3 regions of the Eubacterium sp. SB2 genome follow, and region 2 is predicted to be linked to each of the others. Evidence: predicted binding sites of a transcription regulator. Region 2 holds the regulator's gene; each other region holds the start of a gene.
What was found. Region 2 encodes NrdR, which represses ribonucleotide reductase genes. Its sites were predicted from a motif close to CACNANATNTNGTG; they were not measured.
Positions count from the first base shown of each region.

Region 1: a site for NrdR is predicted at 2,088-2,101, ahead of nrdD (anaerobic ribonucleoside-triphosphate reductase). Genes of this name have one in related genera too.
Region 3: a site for NrdR is predicted at 4,745-4,758, ahead of BN1938_RS09895 (ribonucleoside triphosphate reductase). Genes of this name have one in related genera too.

Region 1 is NZ_LN865153.1:1,624,670-1,631,841, forward strand. Features, by position in the region: gene BN1938_RS19585 (GntR family transcriptional regulator) at 1-817, shown strand, start outside; gene BN1938_RS19590 (alpha-hydroxy-acid oxidizing protein) at 948-1,964, shown strand; gene nrdD (anaerobic ribonucleoside-triphosphate reductase) at 2,164-4,284, shown strand; gene nrdG (anaerobic ribonucleoside-triphosphate reductase activating protein) at 4,286-4,777, shown strand; gene BN1938_RS19605 (dCTP deaminase/dUTPase family protein) at 4,859-5,380, shown strand; gene BN1938_RS19610 (spore germination protein) at 5,538-6,905, shown strand; gene BN1938_RS19615 (type II CAAX endopeptidase family protein) at 6,988-7,172, opposite strand, start outside.
Region 2 is NZ_LN865153.1:1,012,366-1,019,537, reverse strand. Features, by position in the region: gene BN1938_RS16895 (hypothetical protein) at 1-569, shown strand, start outside; gene BN1938_RS16890 (hypothetical protein) at 1,222-1,434, shown strand; gene BN1938_RS16885 (helix-turn-helix transcriptional regulator) at 1,469-1,684, shown strand; gene BN1938_RS16880 (DUF2178 domain-containing protein) at 1,675-2,154, shown strand; gene BN1938_RS16875 (DUF3783 domain-containing protein) at 2,326-2,700, opposite strand; gene BN1938_RS16870 (ABC transporter ATP-binding protein) at 2,846-3,619, shown strand; gene BN1938_RS16865 (ABC transporter permease) at 3,621-4,823, shown strand; gene BN1938_RS16860 (YlmC/YmxH family sporulation protein) at 4,904-5,158, shown strand; gene nrdR (transcriptional regulator NrdR) at 5,207-5,656, shown strand; gene BN1938_RS16850 (DUF6092 family protein) at 6,231-6,503, opposite strand; gene BN1938_RS16845 (nitroreductase family protein) at 6,500-7,024, opposite strand.
Region 3 is NZ_LN865152.1:530,240-537,411, reverse strand. Features, by position in the region: gene hypD (trans-4-hydroxy-L-proline dehydratase) at 1-854, shown strand, start outside; gene BN1938_RS09920 (ureidoglycolate lyase) at 936-1,418, shown strand; gene BN1938_RS09915 (acylphosphatase) at 1,539-1,808, shown strand; gene proC (pyrroline-5-carboxylate reductase) at 1,869-2,663, shown strand; gene BN1938_RS09905 (TetR/AcrR family transcriptional regulator) at 3,324-3,911, shown strand; gene BN1938_RS09900 (anaerobic ribonucleoside-triphosphate reductase activating protein) at 3,923-4,618, shown strand; gene BN1938_RS09895 (ribonucleoside triphosphate reductase) at 4,872-7,172, shown strand, end outside.

The DNA.
Region 1 (7,172 bases), 610 kb from region 2:
TTTCCATAATTATGGCACCGCCAGCAGTATGGATATGATCGTACTGATAGCCCCTGCTAAGAATCCGTTTTTTGCAGAGTTTATCGCACATTTCCAGACCTATGCGGAACAGGAGGGATCCATGCTTCTCTATGTGGAAAAGCCGCGCACGGAAACCCTGGAGAACTGTCTCTACCGCCTTTATAAGCGGGGGCTTCAGAACACGGTGATATGGCTGGAAGATCTGCCGGTGGACATGGAAAAGCTGAAACGCCTCCGTGCGCTGGGCATGAACATGGTTTTCTTTGATACAGACAAAGGTCTTCCTTTCGCGGACTGTGTAGCGCTGGATAATGACGAGGCAGTGCGTACGCTCTGCGGCGAGCTGCAAAAAGAGGGCTGCAGGGACATCCGTTATGCAGGCTGGGACCGCCGGGACATATACAGCATCGCATGCCGTGAAGCGGCATGTCTGAAAGAAACAGGTGAAGAGGTACCTTTTCTTCATCTTCCGTGGGAATGCAGGCACAATGTAAGTGAATTTGTCCTGAATTATCTAAGGAGTTACAACAAACCCCTGCCTGACGCCATTGTCTGCGGTGACCGGGAAATCGCGGCGGCCGTGTCCTATTCGGTCCGGCGGCTGAAGGCGGTGCAGACCAAGGTGGCGGGGATTGATGATTTCCCGGAGGCCGGGAGGAGGCAGGTTGTCACATACAGGCAGAACCTGGAGGAGAGCGTGAAACAGATTTTTTACTGTCTGGCTATGCAGAACCAGAAACAGACTGAGTGGAAGGCAGCGCTCTGTAAGGTGGAAGGAACGCTCACTTGTTATTGATGAATAAATCCAGAAGTGCTATACTATAACGTGTTTGAAAATTCGTACCCGCAGGGCATTGCGCAGCATATGCTCTGCGGGTGTCTCTGCGGATGGCCGCAGAATTCTATCAGAATGGGAGAAAATGAATATGGAGTACAGTGAAGTAATCAAAAATGCAAGATCATGTATGGGCCCTTACTGCAAGGCATGTAATATCTGTAATGGAGCTGCCTGCAGAAATACAATGCCGGGACCGGGCTCCAAAGGAGTCGGTGACCTCGCAGCACGAAATTACCAGAAATGGCAGGAGATCCGTATCAATATGGATACCCTCTGTGAGCAGAAGCAGGTGAAGACAGAGACCGAATTGTTCGGAAAAGAATTCTCCGCCCCGTTTTTTGCCGGCCCGGTGGGCGCTGTGAAGCTGCACTACGGCGATAAATATTCGGATCAAGAGTATAATGATATATTGGTTTCCGCCTGTGCACAGAATGGAATAGCGGCGTTTACGGGGGATGGGACAGATTATAATGTCATGATAGAAGCCACAAAAGCGATCACGAAACTTGACGGCATGGGCATTCCCACTGTTAAACCGTGGGATATGGGAACAATCAGAGAAAAGATGGAGCTTGTGAAGAAGTCAGGTGCATTTGCGGTGGCAATGGATATCGATGCGGCCGGTCTTCCTTTTTTGCAGAATCTGAATCCTCCTGCAGGAAGCAAGTCTGTGGAAGAATTGAAAGAGATCGTGAAGATTGCAGAGATCCCGTTTATCTTAAAGGGCATTATGACGCCCAGGGCTGCTCTTAAGGCAAAGGAAGCCGGAGTCCGGGGTATCGTCGTATCCAACCATGGGGGACGCGTGCTGGATCAGTGCCCGGCGACGGCGGAGGTCCTGCCGTCTATTGCCGAAGCAGTGAAGGGGGACATGACGATTTTTGTTGACGGTGGAATCCGGACAGGGATCGATGTATTTAAAGCACTTGCACTCGGGGCAGACGCGGTCCTGATTGCCCGTCCGTTCGTGACCGCGGTATACGGCGGGGAGGAAGACGGTGTCAAAGCGTATATCAACAGGATTGAAGCAGAACTAAAAGATACCATGTCTATGTGCGGGGCGTTCACTCTTTCAGATATCCGGCGTGATATGATCTGGAACTAAACATTGTTTCCAGAAGTTACCAGTTTATTTTTTAACAAAATTTCATTCGTTATGCTCCTCCTTTTTTGTGAAAGATTTTGTATTGACGATGCAGGCTGTATGGTGGTAGTATTGTTTGTACGGCACAGGATATAGTTTGTGAATTGCGCAGTGAATACTAAATATAGAATAAATGACAACAGGAAAGGAAGAAGACAGCATGATGCATGTAGTAAAAAAGGACGGAACAAAAGAAGATTTTAACGTGCATAAAGTGGTTGTTGCGGTGAACAAATCGGCCTACCGCGCACTCATCAAGTTTACGGATGAAGAACTGGATTATATCTGCCGCTTTGTGGAAGAAAAGGTACAGTCCATGGCTATAACGGACATCCCGATCGCTGAGATGCACAATGTAGTGGAGGGAGCGCTGGAGAAAGTGAATCCGGTCGTTGCGAAGAGCTACAGGGATTACCGGAATTATAAGCAGGATTTTGTACAGATGCTGGACGAGGTTTATAAAAAGAGCCAGTCCATTATGTACATTGGAGACAAAGAGAACAGCAATACAGACAGCGCCCTTGTTTCCACAAAAAGAAGCCTGATTTTCAACGAGCTGAATAAGGAGTTATATAAGAAGTTTTTCCTGACCGTTGAGGAGATACAGGCGATCAGGGAAGGATACATCTACATACATGATATGTCTGCCAGAAGAGACACCATGAACTGCTGCCTCTTTGACGTGAAGAGCGTGTTAAACGGCGGGTTTGAGATGGGAAATCTCTGGTACAATGAGCCAAAGACACTGGATACGGCTTTTGATGTGATCGGAGACATCGTGCTCAGCGCCGCAAGCCAGCAGTACGGCGGTTTCACAGTGCCGAGTGTGGACGAGATCCTGGAGCCCTACGCGGAAAAATCACACAATAAACTGATTGAAAAGTATAGAAATCTGGGGCTTCCTGAGGATAAAGTGCAGGAAGTTGCCTGGAAGGATCTTGAAAAAGAGATGGAGCAAGGTTTCCAGGGATGGGAATATAAGTTTAATTCCGTATCCTCAAGCAGGGGGGACTACCCGTTCATCACCGTGAGCGCGGGTACACGAACCAGCGAATACGGGAAACTTGCCACAAAGAAGATGCTGGAAGTCCGCCGGAAAGGGCAGGGAAAAGAGGGGCATAAAAAGCCAGTGCTGTTCCCGAAGATTGTATTTCTATACGATGAGAACCTGCACGGGCCGGGAAAACCGCTGGAGGATGTTTTTGAAGCGGGGATTGAATGTTCCAGAAAGACGATGTATCCCGATTGGCTCAGCCTGACAGGCGAGGGATATGTTCCAAGTATCTATAAAAAATATGGCAAGATCATCAGCCCGATGGGCTGCCGCGCATTTCTGTCACCCTGGTATGAAAGAGGAGGAATGGAACCGGCCGATGAGAACGATTCACCGGTGTTTGTGGGACGGTTCAATATCGGAGCCATCAGCCTGCATCTGCCGATGATTTATGCAAAGGCACAGCAAGAGAGCAGAACCTTCCATGATGTGCTGGATTATTATATGAACCTGATCAGAAGGCTTCATCAGAGGACTTACGCTTATCTGGGAGAGATGAAGGCGTCCACGAATCCGCTCGCATACTGTGAAGGCGGCTTCTATGGCGGACATCTGGGACTGTATGATAAGATAAAGCCACTGTTAAAATCTGCCACCGCATCATTTGGCATAACTGCCCTGAATGAACTGCAGCAGATCCATAACAAGAAGTCTCTTGCAGAAGACGGTGCATTTGCGCTGGAAACATTAAATTACATTAATGATAAGGTCAATGAATTCAAAAAAGAAGACGGGCATCTGTACGCCATTTACGGAACGCCGGCAGAGAATCTCTGTGGGGTGCAGGTACAGCAGTTCCGTAAAAAATACGGAATTATTGAAAATGTTTCTGACAGGGAATATGTAAGCAACAGCTTCCACTGCCATGTCAGCGAAGAGATCACTCCGATTGAGAAGCAGGATCTGGAGGGACGCTTCTGGAATCTGAGCAACGGCGGTAAGATTCAGTATGTGAAGTATCCCATCAGCTACAATACGGAAGCAGTGAAGGCGCTGGTCAGAAGAGCGATGGCAAAAGGATACTACGAGGGCGTCAATCTGTCCTTATCTTACTGCGATGACTGCGGCCATGAAGAACTGGATATGGATGTGTGCCCGGTGTGCGGAAGTAAGAATCTGACCAAGATAGACCGGATGAACGGTTATTTATCATACTCCAGAGTGAAAGGCGACACAAGACTTAATGATGCCAAGATGGCGGAGATTGCGGAAAGGAAAAGTATGTAACATGCAGTATCACAATATTACAAAAGATGATATGCTTAACGGTGATGGACTGCGGGTCGTCCTGTGGACAGCGGGCTGCACACACGGATGCAGGGAATGCCACAATCCTGTTACATGGGACCCGGACGGCGGGCTCCCCTTTGAAGAAGAAGCAAAGCAGGAATTATTTGAACAGCTGGAAAAAGATTATATCAGCGGTATTACATACAGCGGCGGAGATCCGCTGTTTCCAGCCAGCAGGGAATGTATTACAGCGCTAGCAAAAGAAATCCGTGCAAGATTTCCGGACAAAACCCAGTGGCTTTATACCGGTTTTGAATGGGAAGAGGTCAAAAACCTGCCTGTAATGCAATATCTGGATGTTATCGTAGATGGAAAGTTTGAAATCGACCAAAAGGACACGCAGCTGCACTGGAAGGGCAGTGCAAACCAGAAAGTGATTGACGTTCAGGAAAGCCTGAAAAAGCAGCAGATTGTGCTGCACGACTCATAACCAAAGGGCGCCGCGCAATACATATGCAGCGGCGGGGGCTGCGGCAGAGCAGCAGATTAAGGTTAACAAAGGAGAAAGAACATGCAGAGAATTGCCAAGTTTCATAAAGTGAGCCTGGAGCAGTTTAAAAAAGACTGGATCGATACATTCGGACTGGAAGACGAAGCAGATATCCAGGAAATATATGACGGAATCAAGCTGCCAAGAAGAGCGACAGCAGGTTCTGCGGGCTATGATTTTTATGCCCCTGTCCGCCTGGTGCTGGAGCCGGGACAGACGATCAAGGTTCCTACTGGTATCCGTGCAGAGATGGAGAACTCCTGGGTTCTCAAGTGTTATCCGAGAAGCGGCCTGGGTTTCAAATATAGGCTGCAATTGAATAATACGGTAGGAATTATAGACAGCGATTACTTCTACTCTGATAATGAAGGACATATTTTTTCAAAGATAACGAATGATACGAAGGAAGAAAAAGTTGTCGATATAGGCAGAGGTGAAGGCTTCATGCAGGGGATCTTCATCGAATACGGCATTACTGTCGACGATGATGTCACAGAGACCAGGAACGGGGGTTTTGGAAGTACAACAAAGCAAAGTCTTTGATAAAAAAGCAGATATCAAGAGCACGTTTTATGATGGGAGACCATTTCATAGGACGTGCTCTTTTTAATCGATTGCATAATTCAGGAAGAACCGGGGATTCTAACCATAGAGATTATCTGTTTCCAAAGGACAGTAAAAGAGAAAGGGTAGAGATTCCATGATTGAGAAAAATACGAAAAAAGTCAGTAGCTCCTTCCAGGAAAATATAGAATATATGAATCAGGTTCTGCCGGTTCAGGAAAGCTTTGATGTGATTCAGCGGGATATGCTTATCGGCGGAAAAAAGGCAAGCTTTTATTTTATAGACGGATTTACCAAGGATGAGACCATGCTGAAGATCATGACATCGTTTTTCGGTCTTCAAGCAGATGCTATGCCTGAGGATGCTACCTCATTTGCCCAGCAATGCATCCCATATGTGGAGGTTGACATCATTGGAGACTTTGACCAGGTATTGCGGAACATTTTGTCAGGGGTTACGTGCCTGTTCATTGACGGATATGAGGTGTGCATTGCAATCGACTGCCGCACTTATCCGGCCAGAAGCGTTGAGGAACCGGAGAAGGATAAGTCCCTCAGAGGTTCAAGGGACGGATTTGTAGAGACAATCGTGTTCAATACAGCCCTGATGCGCAGGCGTATCCGCGATCCGCACCTGATTATGGAGATGGTGGAGGCCGGTCAGACAAGCAGAACAGATATATCGCTCTGTTACATGTCTGACCGTGTGGATCAGGAACTGCTTAAGAATGTACAGGAGAGAATCAAGAACCTAGAGCTGGACGATTTGAGGATGAACACGCAGAGCCTGGCAGATGCCATGTTTAAGCGAAAATGGTTCAATCCATTTCCAAAATTCAAGTTTACGGAGCGGCCGGATACAGCAGCAGCGTGCCTGCTGGAGGGAAAGGTTGTAATACTGGTGGACAATTCGCCTTCCGCGATGATACTGCCCACTTCTATATTTGATATGATAGAGGAGGCAAATGATTACTATTTTCCTACGCTTACGGGGGTTTACCTCAAAATATCCCGGGCGCTGATCACCATACTCACGGTGTTTCTGACTCCTGTTTTTCTGTTGTTTATGCAGAACCCGAACTGGCTGCCGGATGTGTTTGCGTTTGTTGCGGTAAAAGATACGGTCAACATTCCGTTAATATTCCAGCTATTGATACTGGAACTATCGATTGACGGCTTGCGGCTTGCGGCCCTGAATACGCCGAGTATGCTCAGCACGCCGCTCAGTGTAATAGCGGGTCTTGTCATGGGAGAATTCTCGGTAAAGTCTGGCTGGTTTAATTCGGAGGTGATGCTCTATATGGCCTTTGTTGCGGTAGCAAACTATACGCAGCCCAACTTTGAACTGGGGTATGCACTAAAATTCATGCGGCTTTTACTGCTGATACTGACTGCCTGCTTCAACGCCGTTGGATTTGTGATCGGATGCATTCTGATCGTATGCTTCCTGGCATTTAATAAGACGTTATCCGGAAGAAACTATCTAAATATAAAACTTCAGTAGCAGAATCAGCGGTAAAGCATCCTGAAAATCAATGCCCTGTTCTTCCCAAAGCAATATGGGAAGGACAGGGCATGCCGTTTTATCATCTTTGCGCTGTCTCTCTCATATCAGCTCCCTTTTTATACAGGCGCAGCCCGGCGGCTGTCAGAAGAACCGCCGCAGCTGCCACCATAATAAAGAGAAGGGGGCTGCTTGTGTAAACAACTAAAAAGTTCAGATAGCTGCCGAATAGATTGAACAGGATATGAAACAGAATAGCAGGATAGA
Region 2 (7,172 bases):
TGCTGCTGTACCGGAGCAGCTCCGAAAATGAAGGGGAAGGGGCCTCAAACCTGAAAGCATCTGATACTAAGCTGACATCCAGGACAGAAGGGCCGCTGTTCTACGTGACAAATACAAAGGCAGATATCATTCTTAGAAATTCGGAATTAAAGTATGAAGGAAATGTGCTGACCAAAGTATCCGGCAACAGCATAAACAACTGGGGAACCCCAGGCAGCAACGGAGGTAACCTGACATTGACTGCCATAGATCAAAAACTGAAGGGCAGGATAGTCTGTGATGAGATCAGTACCGTGAATCTTAGGCTGAAAGAAAGTTCCAGCTTTAGCGGCAGCATCAACAGCGATAATAAAGGAAAATACATAAAAGTATCTCTGGCAGAAGATGCAGGCTGGAAATTGTCGGGTGACGCCTACGTAAATGTTTTGACGAATGCGGATGAATCCTGCAGTAATATAGAATCGGGAGGGTACAGCATTTACTATGACTCTGCGGACAGCGCGAACAGCTGGCTTGCGGGAAGAACAATCAGCCTGGCAGGAGGAGGGAAGATTGCGCCCAGGGGATAGGGGGCGGAGAGGGGGACGCTCCATAAAGGGATAGCCGAAAGCCGCCGTAAGAACATACCTGTCATTATAAATTGCGGACACGGACCTAAGTAATTCTAGGCGGGAACCAGCCGTGAAAATGGAGCACAGCTGACACATCGTGAGAAATCTGATGATTTCTCGCGCTGGGTCAGCTGATTTTTTGATTCGGGAAACCAGCCGTGAAAATGGAGCACAGCTGACACATCGTGAGAAATCTGATGATTTCTCGCGCTGGGTCAGCTGATTTTTTGATTCGGGATCAAAAAATCTCTCCATTTTCACGGCTGGTTCCCGCCAAGAATTACTAAGATCCGCTTTAGCGATTTATAATGACAGGTATGTTCTTACGGCGGCTTTCGGCTATCCCTTTATGGAGCTGGTGCATCCAGCAGGGAGATATGATCCGTTCCCAAGGGGAGCTTAAACGGGGGCTGTGTATGGAGGTTGAATTGGTGGTGCTTTCGTGTCTGCGGTAAACCTGTTGTTGAGCGTCCCGTTCCCCATCCGCGCCGGGATTAAAGCTCGTTGTTGGAAAATGTAAAAGGTACTTGACATTTTATGTAAAGCGTACTATACTTTAAATGTAAAACGAACTATACATTTTCTTTAGAGGCAAAGGAGAGCGGTGATTATGAAAAAAGGTGATATGAGGAGAGAATTAAAGCTGGGTTTTGCATTTCATGCGCTGGCTTTGCTGCTTCAGCAGTTTGCGGATACACCGGAGCTGATTAAGGGATTCCTTTTTGGGATGGCGATCTGCCTGATGTTGATCGGGATTCTTCCGGAAAAGTCCTACCGCAGAATAAAAGCGTTTAAGGGGTCTTTGTTTTATGGAGGAAAGTAGCGTTGAATACGACGGTCAGAAATGGGGGATGTTTTTGGAAAATAAAATTCAGCAGTTGAGGAAGGAACGGAAGATTACGCAGAGTGAACTTGCAGATGCAGTTGAGGTGACAAGGCAGACCATCATATCGCTGGAAAACGGCAGGTATAATGCGTCATTGATACTGGCACATAAGATTGCCCAGTATTTTGGAGTCAATATTGAGGATATTTTTATTTTTAATCTGGAGGAGGAAAATATATGTTTATAAAAGCATTGCAACAGGGAGCTAAGACAGACGAGGAGTACAGGGAGAAACTAAAAGTCCGGATCAGGATAGACTTTTTTATGTGCGGTGTGGGGCTGCTTACTATCGCAGTGGCGATTGTGATGATGTTGAGAGGCGGAGAGTATGAAGAGGGATTTTTATGCGGAGTCTTTATGGGAACCGGTGCAGCCGTCATTATCTTCGCGGTTAAGGAGATCCTGAAGGCAAAAAAACTTCTTAAGAATGAAAAACTTCTACGAGAAGAACGTCTCAAAGTATCCGACGAGAGAAATAAAATGATTAATGAAAAAACCTCATATTGGGCAGGCATGATTGTTATGGGAGTCTGTTATGCAGTTCTTTTAATCTCAGGATTTTTTAACTTTGCTGTATTCTGGACGGCATGGGGAGTACTAATGCTGTATTTCCTTGTTACCGTTATCGTGAAAAAATATTATGAAAAAAAGCTATGATTCCTGCTAGTACAGCAGTGCATTAATCTTTCAGTAATAAGTGCCTGATATCTGCGTCAGAGTTGTGCCTGCTTTCGCGACGGCGTAGTGGTTCCTACGTCTAGCGAAAGCAGGTACAGCTATGACGTAGAGAGCAGGTGATTATTGCTGAATTATTAGTGCACTGCTGTACTAGGGAGTCATAGCCTCATGTTCACGTTTCAGTTCTGCCAAGCATTCGTGGGCAGTCCAGAACTGGTTGGTCGGAGTAAGGACCGCCTTGTAGGGCAGAGGGCCGGCGCCGCTTTTCTTCAGCGCTGCCAGTGCCTGGTTGAGACGGTTGTCATCAAAGAATGCAAAAACGATCATGGTATCGGCCAGGGCGCTGCCGGTATAATTTCCTTCGGCGGGTACCGCGTCTTTTATACCCGCCAGTACGCCGAGCGGCTGGTGATACTCTTCCTCTTTCACATGTTTCAAGCGAACATGCAGGGGAAAAAGTGCCATTTCGATTTTTAACAGCTTTTCTTTATCGGGAACGTGAAAAAGTAAGATAGTTTCTTTCATGGATAGTCCTCCTTATTTTTTTAATATTGTAATCTATTTGGGAAAAGATTGAAAGGGCTGAGGAAGGAAAAAATTGTTATTGACAAATCAATAACAAGGATATATAGTTGTATTAACACAATAGTACAGAATGAGGAGGGAGATCATGATAGAGATCAAAAACCTGACCAAGATTTATAAACTGAATAAAAAGCAGATGAAGGAATCCAAGACGACAAACCCCGTAAAGACTGCTGTTAATGACCTGAGCCTTACGGCAAAACCGGGCGAGATATACGGCCTTTTGGGACCAAACGGCGCGGGGAAGACAACGACGCTGCGGTGTATCTCTACCATCATCAAGCCGACAAAAGGCGAGATCTATGTTTCCGGCCATGAAGTGCAGAAGGAGCCGGAAATGGTGCGGGAGAAGCTCGGCTTTCTGACAGGGGATATAAAGCTGGATCCTCAGTTTTCTGTGGATTATATGTTTGATTTCTTCGGAAGATTACATAACATTCCGGAGGATAGGCTCAAAGCGAGAAAAGAGGAGCTTTTTGAATACTTTGGGATTAAAGACTTTTCCCAGAAAAAAATCAAAGAACTTTCTACAGGTATGGCACAGAAAGCTGCAATCGCGGTGTGTCTGGTTCATGATCCTGATATCGTAATCTTTGACGAACCGACCAATGGGCTGGATGTAGTGACGGCACGCGGCGTTACTGATTATTTAAGAAAATTAAGAGACGAAGGCAAACTGGTGATTATCTCCACGCATGTCATGTCAGAAGCCGAAAAAATCTGTGACAGGATCGGAATTATCATTGATGGTTGCAAGGTGGCTGAGGGAAGCCTGGATCAGATACTTCATGATACAAACACAGAGGATCTGGAAGATGCCTTTTTCGAACTTTACAGAATTCAGAAAGGAGGAAAGTAAGATGAGCGGGATTAAACAGATATGCGGGAAAGAGCTGGCAAGGGTTTTCAAAGACAAGAAGATGATCTTCTCAGTATTTTTCCTTCCGGTGATTATTATGGTTGGTATTATGACTCTGGTCAGCAGTCTGAGCAGCAGCGCTCAGGAAGATGTCGAATCGCACAAGGCGATCGTATATCTCCAGAATGCGCCGGCAGGTTTTGAAGAATTTTTAAAGGCTGCGGACAAAGAATGCGATGTATATACGGTCAGCGACAGGGCCGAGACCGAAGATATGATAAAAAACGGAGGGGCCGATCTGCTGATCGAATTTCCGGAAGGCTTTTTGGATGAGGTTTCCAGTTATCAGACAGGAGCGCCAACCCCTCAGGTTAAGACGTATTACAATCCGTCGGAAGACTATTCACGCGCGGCATATGACACAATATCAAATGGCGTCCTGGAGTCATACAGACAGCTGCTCTTATCCGACCGTGTGGAGGACATGGAAGGTCTTACCGTATTTACAGTAAATTCGGATAATCCCGAAATGGTAATTCAGGACGAGGAGAAAGCCAGCGGCAAGGTTCTGGGAATGATGCTTCCTTATTTTGTAACCATCCTGTTATTTGCGGGGGCTATGGGAATCGGTACTGATATGGTGGCCGGGGAGAAGGAAAGGGGCACGATGGCAAGCCTTCTGGTTTCCCCGATCAAGAGAAGCTCCATTGTACTTGGAAAAGTATTTTCACTGATGATTATCTCCGGAGTATCCTCTGTCGTATATGTGGGTGCAATGGTTGCCTTTATGCCGCAGATGATGAGCGGCATGGGCGGAGATATGGGACTGGATCTGTCGTTGAATCCAAAGCAGATCGGAATGATGGCCGCTTTGCTTGTGGCAATTGCATTTCTGTATTCGGCAATTATCGTCCTGGTATCCGTATTTGCCAAGACCGTGAAGGAGGCCAATTCTTACGTGATGCCGGTTTACATGCTGGTTCTGGTGCTTGGGATCACGACAATGTTTACAACAAAGACCCCGCACGAATGGTTCTACGCCGTGCCGATCTATAACACATCGCTTACGCTGCAGGGCATTCTGACGCAGGAAGTGACTATGATGCAGTATGGGATGACACTGGGCGTAACACTAGTTCTGGGAGCCGTATTAATCGGTGTGATTGCAAAAGCATTTGAAAGTGAAAAGGTAATGGCAATTTAACACGCATTTCAGAGTGCCCGCATATAGTAACAGTGAGAGAAGCTGCTGCTGTATGCGGGTATTTTTGGTGTGGTGATATTATGAGATTATGTGAATTGCGGGAAAAGGAAGTTATTAATGTATGCGACTGTAAAAGGCTTGGATGCGTTGTGGATGTGGATATCGACATCAAAGAGGGACGGGTGGAGGCCATCATCATTCCGGGGCCGGGGAAAATCTGCGGATTCCTTGGAACAGACTGTGAATATGTCATTCCGTGGCACTGCATCAAGAAGATCGGTCCCGATATTATTTTGGTGGAAATAAGGGAGGAAAAGTTTTTGCAAAAGTTCTAGTTATTGTGTATAATGGGGGAAGAAATGGGAGGAAAGGCGGAATATATTATGAAATGTCCTTATTGTGGAAACCCCGACACAAGAGTAATTGATTCTAGGCCTGCAGAAGATAATAATTCTATACGCAGAAGACGTTCCTGTGACGAGTGTGGAAAACGTTTCACAACCTATGAAAAGGTTGAAACTATTCCGCTGATCGTTATCAAAAAAGACAATAACAGAGAACAGTATGACCGCGCGAAGATTGAGCAGGGCATTTTAAGTGCCTGCTATAAAAGACCGGTTCCGGCATCGGAGATTCAGCGGACGATAGATGCCGTGGAACTGGAGATATTCAACCGCGAGGAAAAAGAGATACCGAGCAGTATGATCGGTGAGATTGTGATGGACAAGCTCAGGGCTCTGGATCCGGTGGCTTATGTGCGGTTCGCTTCCGTATATCGGGAGTTTAAAGATGTAAACACCTTTATGGCGGAACTGAAGGAATTTTTAGAGTAGAGGGGGGCGCCTTCCCGGGATGGTGAATGAGACGCCGGAGGGGATTTGTGCAGGTGTTTTTGGATACCGGGCGTTTAGCCTAGTTTCCGTAAGGATAAAATAGAAAAATCTGATGGAACCAGCAACATGCGGCGCCAAATCTGATGATTTGGCGCCTTAGTTGCTTCAAACTTTGCTTGGGAAAGCAAAGTTTGTCCATCAGATTTTTCTATTTTATCCTAACGGAAACACGGCACACTTTAGGCATCTAAAAACACCTGCACAAATCCCCTCCGGCGTCTCATTCACCATCCCGGGAAGGCGGCGCTCATCCTGGCGGGTGGCCGGAGATGGCGGACGGAGGCGGCGCGAGGGGATGCTGGGGGGAGAATGTTATAGCGCCTTAAGTTGGAAACTGTGGGCCAGGGGGCAGGTATATGCAGAATAATGTGTGTTCAAAGGGCACGCCGTAACTCATGCCCTGCGGGCGGATCCGCAGTAGACTGCGGAATAAGGTATGTCCAAAGGGCGCGCCGTAATGTATACCCTGGCGGGCGGGACGGCAGTATGGGGGCAGAATAATGTTCTGCTTTTGTTAGATTATGTCTACCAGTTTGGCGGCGGCGTCCTGGAGCATTTGGTAGAAGGCGGGCTCGTCGGAGGTGCATTTGTGTTTGCCTTCTTCTATTATGGATATGAGGTCTTTTAGGTCCTGATTATCGGGGTCATCCTCCAGGCGGAGTTGGCACAGGCGCTGGGAGGCCTCTATTAAGCGGAGGGGGCCGTAGATGTGAGGCTCGTTTTCCAGGCCGGCGGCGCTGGTTATCATGTAGATTAAGAGTTCGAGGCTGGCTTCTTTGTTTTTCATTTATTTTCCTCCCATTGATTGAAGTATAGGATTTCTTCCAGGGGTTTTCTTCTGGGGTCTCTTGGGTCTCCTTCGGGGTAGCCTATGGACATTAGCATTTCTATACGGTATGTATCGGGGAGACAGAGGAGTTTGCGTACGGCGGCATCGGTGTAGGACTTGATGGCGCAGGTGCCGAGGCCCTCTTCGAGTGCCGCCAGCATGATGTTTTCGGCCGCCATGGAGGCGTCCATCATGCAGCCGTAGATTTCAGCATTGCGGGAGTGGCTCAGGGCATATTCCATATCGGAACAGATTACTAGGATGACGGGCGGATGGCCGCTGAGTCCGGGACTGAACATGTCCACTTTAGCGACGAGGTCCGGTTCGGTCACAAAGAAAAATTTCCATGCCTGTAGATTGCTGGCACTGGGCGCGAGCCTGCCGGCATCGGCCAGCCTGCGCAGAATGTCTTCCGGGACCGGGGTGTCCTTGAAGTTCCGGATACTTCTGCGTGATTTAATTGCTTCTGTAATGTTCATTGCAATACCTCACTTTTCATAATTATTTGATTCATTTTATAATGAATCCGCTATATAAACCATAAAAAAATTATATCATAAAATCGGGATTTAGCAACGGGCTTTAGTCCCGGGGCGGATGGGGACGCTCCATAAAGGGATACCCGAA
Region 3 (7,172 bases), on a different contig from region 2:
GAAGTAATGTGATCGAAAAGATTTACGCCGAATATATGCCCGTGCCGTTTCTTTCAATTATTACGAACGACTGTATTTCCAAGGGAAGAGATTATAACGGCGGTGGTGCAAGGTACAATACGAAGTACCTGCAGGGCGTAGGTATCGGTACGATTACAGACTGTCTTTCCGCTGTGAAATATCATGTTTACGACAAAAAAACATTTACCATGGAAGAATTGATGCAGGCGTTGGATGATAACTTCGAGGGGCATGACCGAATTGCGAATCTGGTGCGCAATAAGACCCCGAAATACGGGAATGACGATGACTATGCAGATGATATTATGCGCTCTGTGTTTGAATATTACAGGAGCCAGGTAACGGGGCGTCCGAATATGCTGGGGGGGACGTACAGGATTAATATGCTGCCGACGACCTGCCATGTGTATTTCGGTGATGTGATGATGGCGAGTGCAAACGGGCGTCTGGCGCACAAACCGGTATCCGAAGGAATTTCTCCGGAGAAGGGGGCGGATACCAACGGACCGACAGCTGTCGTGAAGTCCTGCGCGAAGATGGACCACCTGCAGACAGGAGGGACACTGCTGAACCAGAAGTTCACACCAAGCGTGGTGTCGGGAGACGAGGGTCTGGAGCAGATGGCAAATCTGGTGCGCACGTATTTCAACATGGATGGACACCACATCCAGTTCAATGTAATTGACAGAGAAACCCTGATTCAGGCACAGAAGCATCCCGATGATTACAAGGACCTGATTGTGCGTGTGGCAGGCTACAGCGACCATTTCAGAAATCTGAGCAAAGCGCTGCAGGATGAGATTATTGAAAGGACGGAACAGAATTTTCACTGATAATTCGTCTGATGACAGGTTTCACTTTTGAGGATTAAGTGGTAAGATATAAGAAAAATATAAGATCCTTGGAGGTAGAAGATGAGAACAATCAAAGCACAGAAACTGACAGCGGAAGCATTTTCAAAGTATGGGGAGTTTTATAACCTGGTGGAGCCGGAGGGGAACGCTCTTGGAGCATTCTATAATGACAAAGTAGCGCTTCCTGTTTCCGGAAGGGTTCCGGTCACCTTCTCATCTCTTGTCACGGAAAAAACAGACAAGATGATCATTAATTCTGCAGAGTATCATAATTATACAGGGGAAGGGATCCTTCCGCTGGACGGAGATGTTGTGATTCATGCAGCGCCTCCGACAAAAGACCCGGTACCGCAGCTGACAGAAGCCTTTGTTGTGCCGAAGGGAACCGTGGTGAAGCTGAATACGGGCGTATGGCACCTCGCGCCGATGCCGGTGGAAGAAGATGTGGTACATGTACTGATTGTTCTGCCGGAAAGGGTTTATGCGAATGACTGCTTCGTGGTGGATTATCCGGAGGAAGACTGGATTGAGATCGAACTGTAGAATACAGCAGGCAGCCATGAATAAAAGAGAGACTGTCTGGTTTTCCGGCGCAGTCTCTTTTCCGGCTGTAAAGGGGCCTGACCTTTGTAACAGATAAGAGGAAAGTAAAAAGGTGGGAATATGTCAGAAATTAGAAAGCGCATCGTATTTTATGGCCGTGTCCAGGGCGTAGGGTTCCGTTACACCGCCAAATATCTTGCACAGTCACTGCAGCTGACCGGATGGGTGAAAAATGAATGGGACGGCACGGTAACCATGGAAATCCAGGGGCGGGAGCCAATGATAAACAAATTGCTGGTGGGGTTGAACCAGGGACATTTTATAACAATAGAATGGATGGATACGAAAGAAATTCCCCTGGAGAAAGAAAGCAGTTTCACCGTGCGGTAAAAGTGAAGGGGTCTGACCCCTTTGCCCCTGATTGACAAAAAATAAACAAGGAGGACGATTATGAAATTAGGATTTATTGGAACAGGCAACATGGCAGGCGCTATTATGGGTGGCATTATTAAAGAGGGGATTTTCAGTGCAGAAGAGATCATCGGTTCGGATGTGTTTGAACCGGGGAGAGAAAAGGCCAGATCTTTATATGGAATTAACGTAACAGCAGATAACAAGGAAGTTGTTGAGAAGTCAGAGGTGGTTGTTCTTTCTGTAAAACCGCAGTTCTATGCATCAGCAATTGAGGAAATCAAAGATTTTGTCAGAGATGACCAGATCATCATTACGATTGCGCCTGGAAAAACACTGGCCTGGCTGGAGGAACAGTTTGGCAAAAAGGTGAAAATAGTTCGTACAATGCCGAACACACCGGCAATGGTAGGAGAGGGGATGACGGCTGCCTGTCCGAATAAGTATGTGACAGAAGAGGAACTGAAGCATACAGTCAGTATCCTGAGTGCGTTTGGAAAAGTGGAAGTAGTACCGGAAAGACTGATGGATGTTGTTGTTTCAACAAGCGGAAGTTCACCGGCCTATGTCTTCATGTTTATTGAAGCAATGGCAGATGCAGCAGTTGCCGATGGCATGCCGAGGGCACAGGCATATAAGTTCGCTGCACAGGCCGTATACGGCAGCGCCAAGATGGTCCTGGAGACGGGAAAACATCCTGGAGAACTTAAAGATATGGTGTGCTCTCCTGCAGGAACTACGATAGAAGCAGTCAGAGTCTTGGAAAGGAATGGATTCAGAAGCGCGGTAATAGAGGCAATGAAAGCCTGCACTGAGATATCTAAAAATATGTGATTTTTTTACTAACAATCAGCAGCGGATGGGGACGCTCCATAAAGGGATAGCCGAAAACCTCCCGGAGAACATCCATGTCCTTTCAAAACGCGGCCGCGGACCTAAGAAATTCTAGGCGGGAAACAGCCCTGAAAATGGAGCACCACTGACACATCACGAGAAATCCCGATGATTTCTCGCGCTGGGTCAGCTGATTTTTGGATTCGGAATCCAAAAATCTCTCCATTTTCAGGGCTGTTTCCCACCAAGAATTTCTAAGGTCCACTTAGAGCGTTTTTGAAAGGACATGGATGTTCTCCGGGAGGTTTTCGGCTATCCCTTCATGGAGCTGGCGCATCCAACCGGTAGGAAAAAGCTCGTTTCTAAGGAGGGGCCTCAAACGGGGGCAGCGTATGGCATTGAATTGGCGGGACTTTTATGTCCCCAGTAGGTGTACATAAGCAAAGGGATACGGTTCCAGTATCAAAATAATTCAATACACATCTTGAAGATGAAAAGACACGCATAGCCAATCCACATCCGCTGCCCTGGTCCGGGATCCCACCCGGTTGGCGGGTTTTCCTGCCGATTGGATGAGCCAGCTTTGAGGTTTTCTTTCCACTCATTGAATTTTGTGTTAAAATAGTTATTAAGAATTCTATCAAAGAAGGGCTGGAGATTATGGCGAAATCTAAAGAAAATAAGGGTGTGAAAGCAAGGCTTGTATCCGCTGCATGGCAGCTGTTCCACGATAAGGGATATGACCATACAACGGTAGACGATATCATTGAGCTTTCGGGTACTTCCAAAGGCTCGTTTTATTACTATTTTGACACAAAGGATGAATTGCTCAGTACTTTATCTACAGTGCTGGATGATTTTTACGAAGAGCTTTCTGCGGAAATAGATCCGGATATGAATAATTACGATAAGCTTTTGTACCTGAATTACAGAGCACATTCTATGATCGAGGAGAAGATCAATATAGATCTGCTGGCGTCTTTGTATTCCACTCAGCTGACCGCTAAGGGACAGAGACACCTTCTGGACAGGAACAGAGTTTATTACCGGTTGATCACAGGTATCGTGGAGGAGGGCCAGAAAAAAGGGGAGATCCGCCAGGATAAGTCTATCAATGAGATTACCAAGTATTACTCTCTGTGTGAGCGTGCGCTGATTTCAGACTGGTGTCTGAGCAGGGGGGACTATTCACTGGGAGAATACAGCCGGGAATATATGCCGGTCATGATGGGATATTTTAAAATTTGAGGAGTAAGCAGATGAATATTCAGGGTTTGCAAAAACTGACACTTTTGGATTATCCGGAGAAAGTGGCGTGTACGATTTTTACCGCAGGGTGTAACTTCCGGTGTCCTTTTTGCCATAACGCTTCTCTGGTAACGCATGTGGATGTGAATCTTAACATACCAGAGGAAGAAGTATTTTTTTTCCTTAAGAAACGCCGGGGGGTTCTGGACGGCGTATGTATCACGGGCGGGGAGCCATTGTTACAGCCGGATATAGAGGACTTTATAAAAGAGGTAAAGGATCTGGGCTACGCGGTAAAACTGGATACTAACGGAAGCAGTGCCGCCCGTCTGAAGCGGCTTGTGGATCAGCGTCTGGTCGATTATGTGGCGATGGATATAAAAAATGCTCCGAATAAATATGGTATGACCATCGGGATCGAAGGCTATCACTTGGAGGATATTCTGCAGAGCGTGGATTTCCTGATGTCGGGTGCGGTGCCCTGCGAATTTCGTACCACGGTAGTAAGGGAATTTCATAAAAGAGAGGACTTTGCGGCTATTGGACGCTGGCTCCGGGGAGCTGAAAGATATTATCTGCAGGGATTTGTGGATTCAGGGGATTTAATCAGGCCGGGGCTGCGCGCCTATACAAAAGAGATTATGGAACAGGCGCTGGAGATTGTAAAAAGAAATATTCCCAATGCTGAACTCAGAGGGGTTGAGTGATATTTACTCCCTCAGGCAGACTGCATGGGATGATGAAACAGCGAGGGACGGACTGTGACAGCGTTAAAGGTCAGATCCTTACATAGGAAACTGTAACTATATCTAGTTGGAAACAAAAAAGTTGCATACTAGATATTGTTGTTCTTTGTTGACAAGTGAAATATATGGTGATAGAATATTTTCAGATGCCCAACTGTATCCGGTTGGGCAAAAATTATCTGACTTTGATTAGAGAAAGGGGCGACCGTACAATATGTATCAGGTTACAAAAAGAGATGGGAAGGTAGCTGACTTCAATCTTGCCAAGATAGGGGAGGCAATCAGGAAGGCATTCGAAGCCCAGGAAAAGCAATACAATCAGGACATAATCGATCTGCTGGCGCTGAAGGTTACGGCAGATTTTGAACCAAAGATTAAAAAAGGCCTGGTATCCGTGGAGGATATTCAGGACAGTGTGGAGTCCGTGCTGATAAAGGCAGGATATGCAGATGTTGCAAAAGGTTACATTTTATACAGAAAACAGAGGGAGAAGATTCGGAATCTGAATTCAACCCTGCTGGATTACAAAGAAATTGTGGACAGTTATGTGAAGATTACCGACTGGCGTGTAAAAGAGAATTCTACAGTGACCTATTCTGTCGGCGGTCTGATTCTCAGCAACTCCGGCGCGATCACAGCGAATTACTGGCTGTCTGAGATTTATGACGAGGAAGTGGGGAGAGCGCACAAGAATGCGGATATTCACATTCATGATTTGTCCATGCTTACCGGTTACTGTGCAGGATGGTCCCTGAAACAGCTGATCCAGGATGGCCTGGGCGGCATAACGGGCAGGATCACGTCGGCTCCGGCCAAGCATCTGAGCGTACTCTGCAACCAGATGGTCAACTTCCTGGGAATCATGCAGAATGAATGGGCAGGCGCGCAGGCATTTTCATCCTTTGACACCTATCTGGCGCCCTTTGTCAAGAAAGACAATCTGACATATCCGGAAGTAAAGAAATGTATCGAATCCTTTATATACGGCGTAAATATACCGTCACGCTGGGGGACCCAGGCTCCGTTCTCCAATATTACACTGGACTGGACAGTACCGGGGGATTTGGCGAACCTTCCGGCTATAGTAGGAGGCGTTCAGCAGGATTTCACCTATGGGGACTGTAAAGCAGAGATGGATATGATCAATAAGGCATTTATCGAAACGATGATCGAAGGGGATGCCGAGGGCAGAGGATTCCAGTATCCGATCCCTACGTATTCCATTACAAATGATTTTGACTGGTCTGATACAGAGAATAACCGTCTCCTTTTTGAAATGACAGCGAAGTACGGAACTCCTTATTTTTCAAATTATATAAACAGCGATATGGAACCAAGCGACGTCAGAAGTATGTGCTGCCGTCTGCGCCTGGATCTGCGTGAACTGCGCAAGAAATCCGGCGGTTTCTTCGGAAGCGGAGAGAGTACGGGTTCTATTGGCGTAGTTACGATCAACATGCCGCGTATCGCATATCTGGCAGAGGATGAGGCCGGATTCTATAAACACCTGGATAAGATGATGGATATTGCAGCAAGTTCCCTCCATACAAAGCGTGTTGTTATATCAAAGCTCATGGAGGAAGGACTGTATCCTTACACAAAGAGATATCTTGGTTCTTTTGAGAATCATTTCTCCACAATCGGGCTGATCGGCATGAATGAGGCCGGCCTGAATGCAAAATGGATCCGAAAAGACATGACAAGCGCAGAGACCCAGCAGTTTACCAAAGATGTACTGAACCATATGAGGGAAAGACTTTCTGATTATCAGGAAATGTACGGAGAGCTGTTTAACCTGGAGGCAACTCCGGCAGAGTCAACCACCTACCGTCTGGCAAAACATGATGTAGAACAGTTTCCGGATATCATTACTGCTGCTGAAGGAGATGGAACACCATATTATACAAACAGTTCGCATTTGCCGGTTGGCTATACCGAAGACGTATTTGAAGCACTTGATATTCAGGATGAGCTTCAGACACTTTATACGTCAGGGACTGTATTCCATACCTTCCTCGGAGAAAAACTTCCGGGTTGGAAAGCAGCGGCATCATTGGTTAAGAAGATCGCAGAGAACTACAAAATGCCATATTATACAATGTCACCGACCTACTCCATCTGTAAGAACCATGGATATATTTCCGGAGAACAATACAAATGCCCGCACTGCGGAGAGGAAACGGAAGTATACAGCCGTATTACGGGGTACTACCGTCCTGTAAAGAACTGGAACGATGGTAAGACACAGGAATTCAAGGATCGCAAGGTATATGATATCAGCAATTCCAAGATGAGCATACGGACACATGAGGCACAGAAGGCGGCAGAAGAAGTGGCTGTACCGGCGGGAGAAATGAAAACGCTCCTCTTTACAACCAAGACCTGTCCGAACTGTAAGATTGCAACCAGTTCTCTGGAAAAAGCAAATATAGCCTATGAGATAGTAGATGCAGAAGAAAATGAAGAACTTGTGAAGAAATACGGTGTAATGCAGGCTCCCACATTGGTTGTAGTC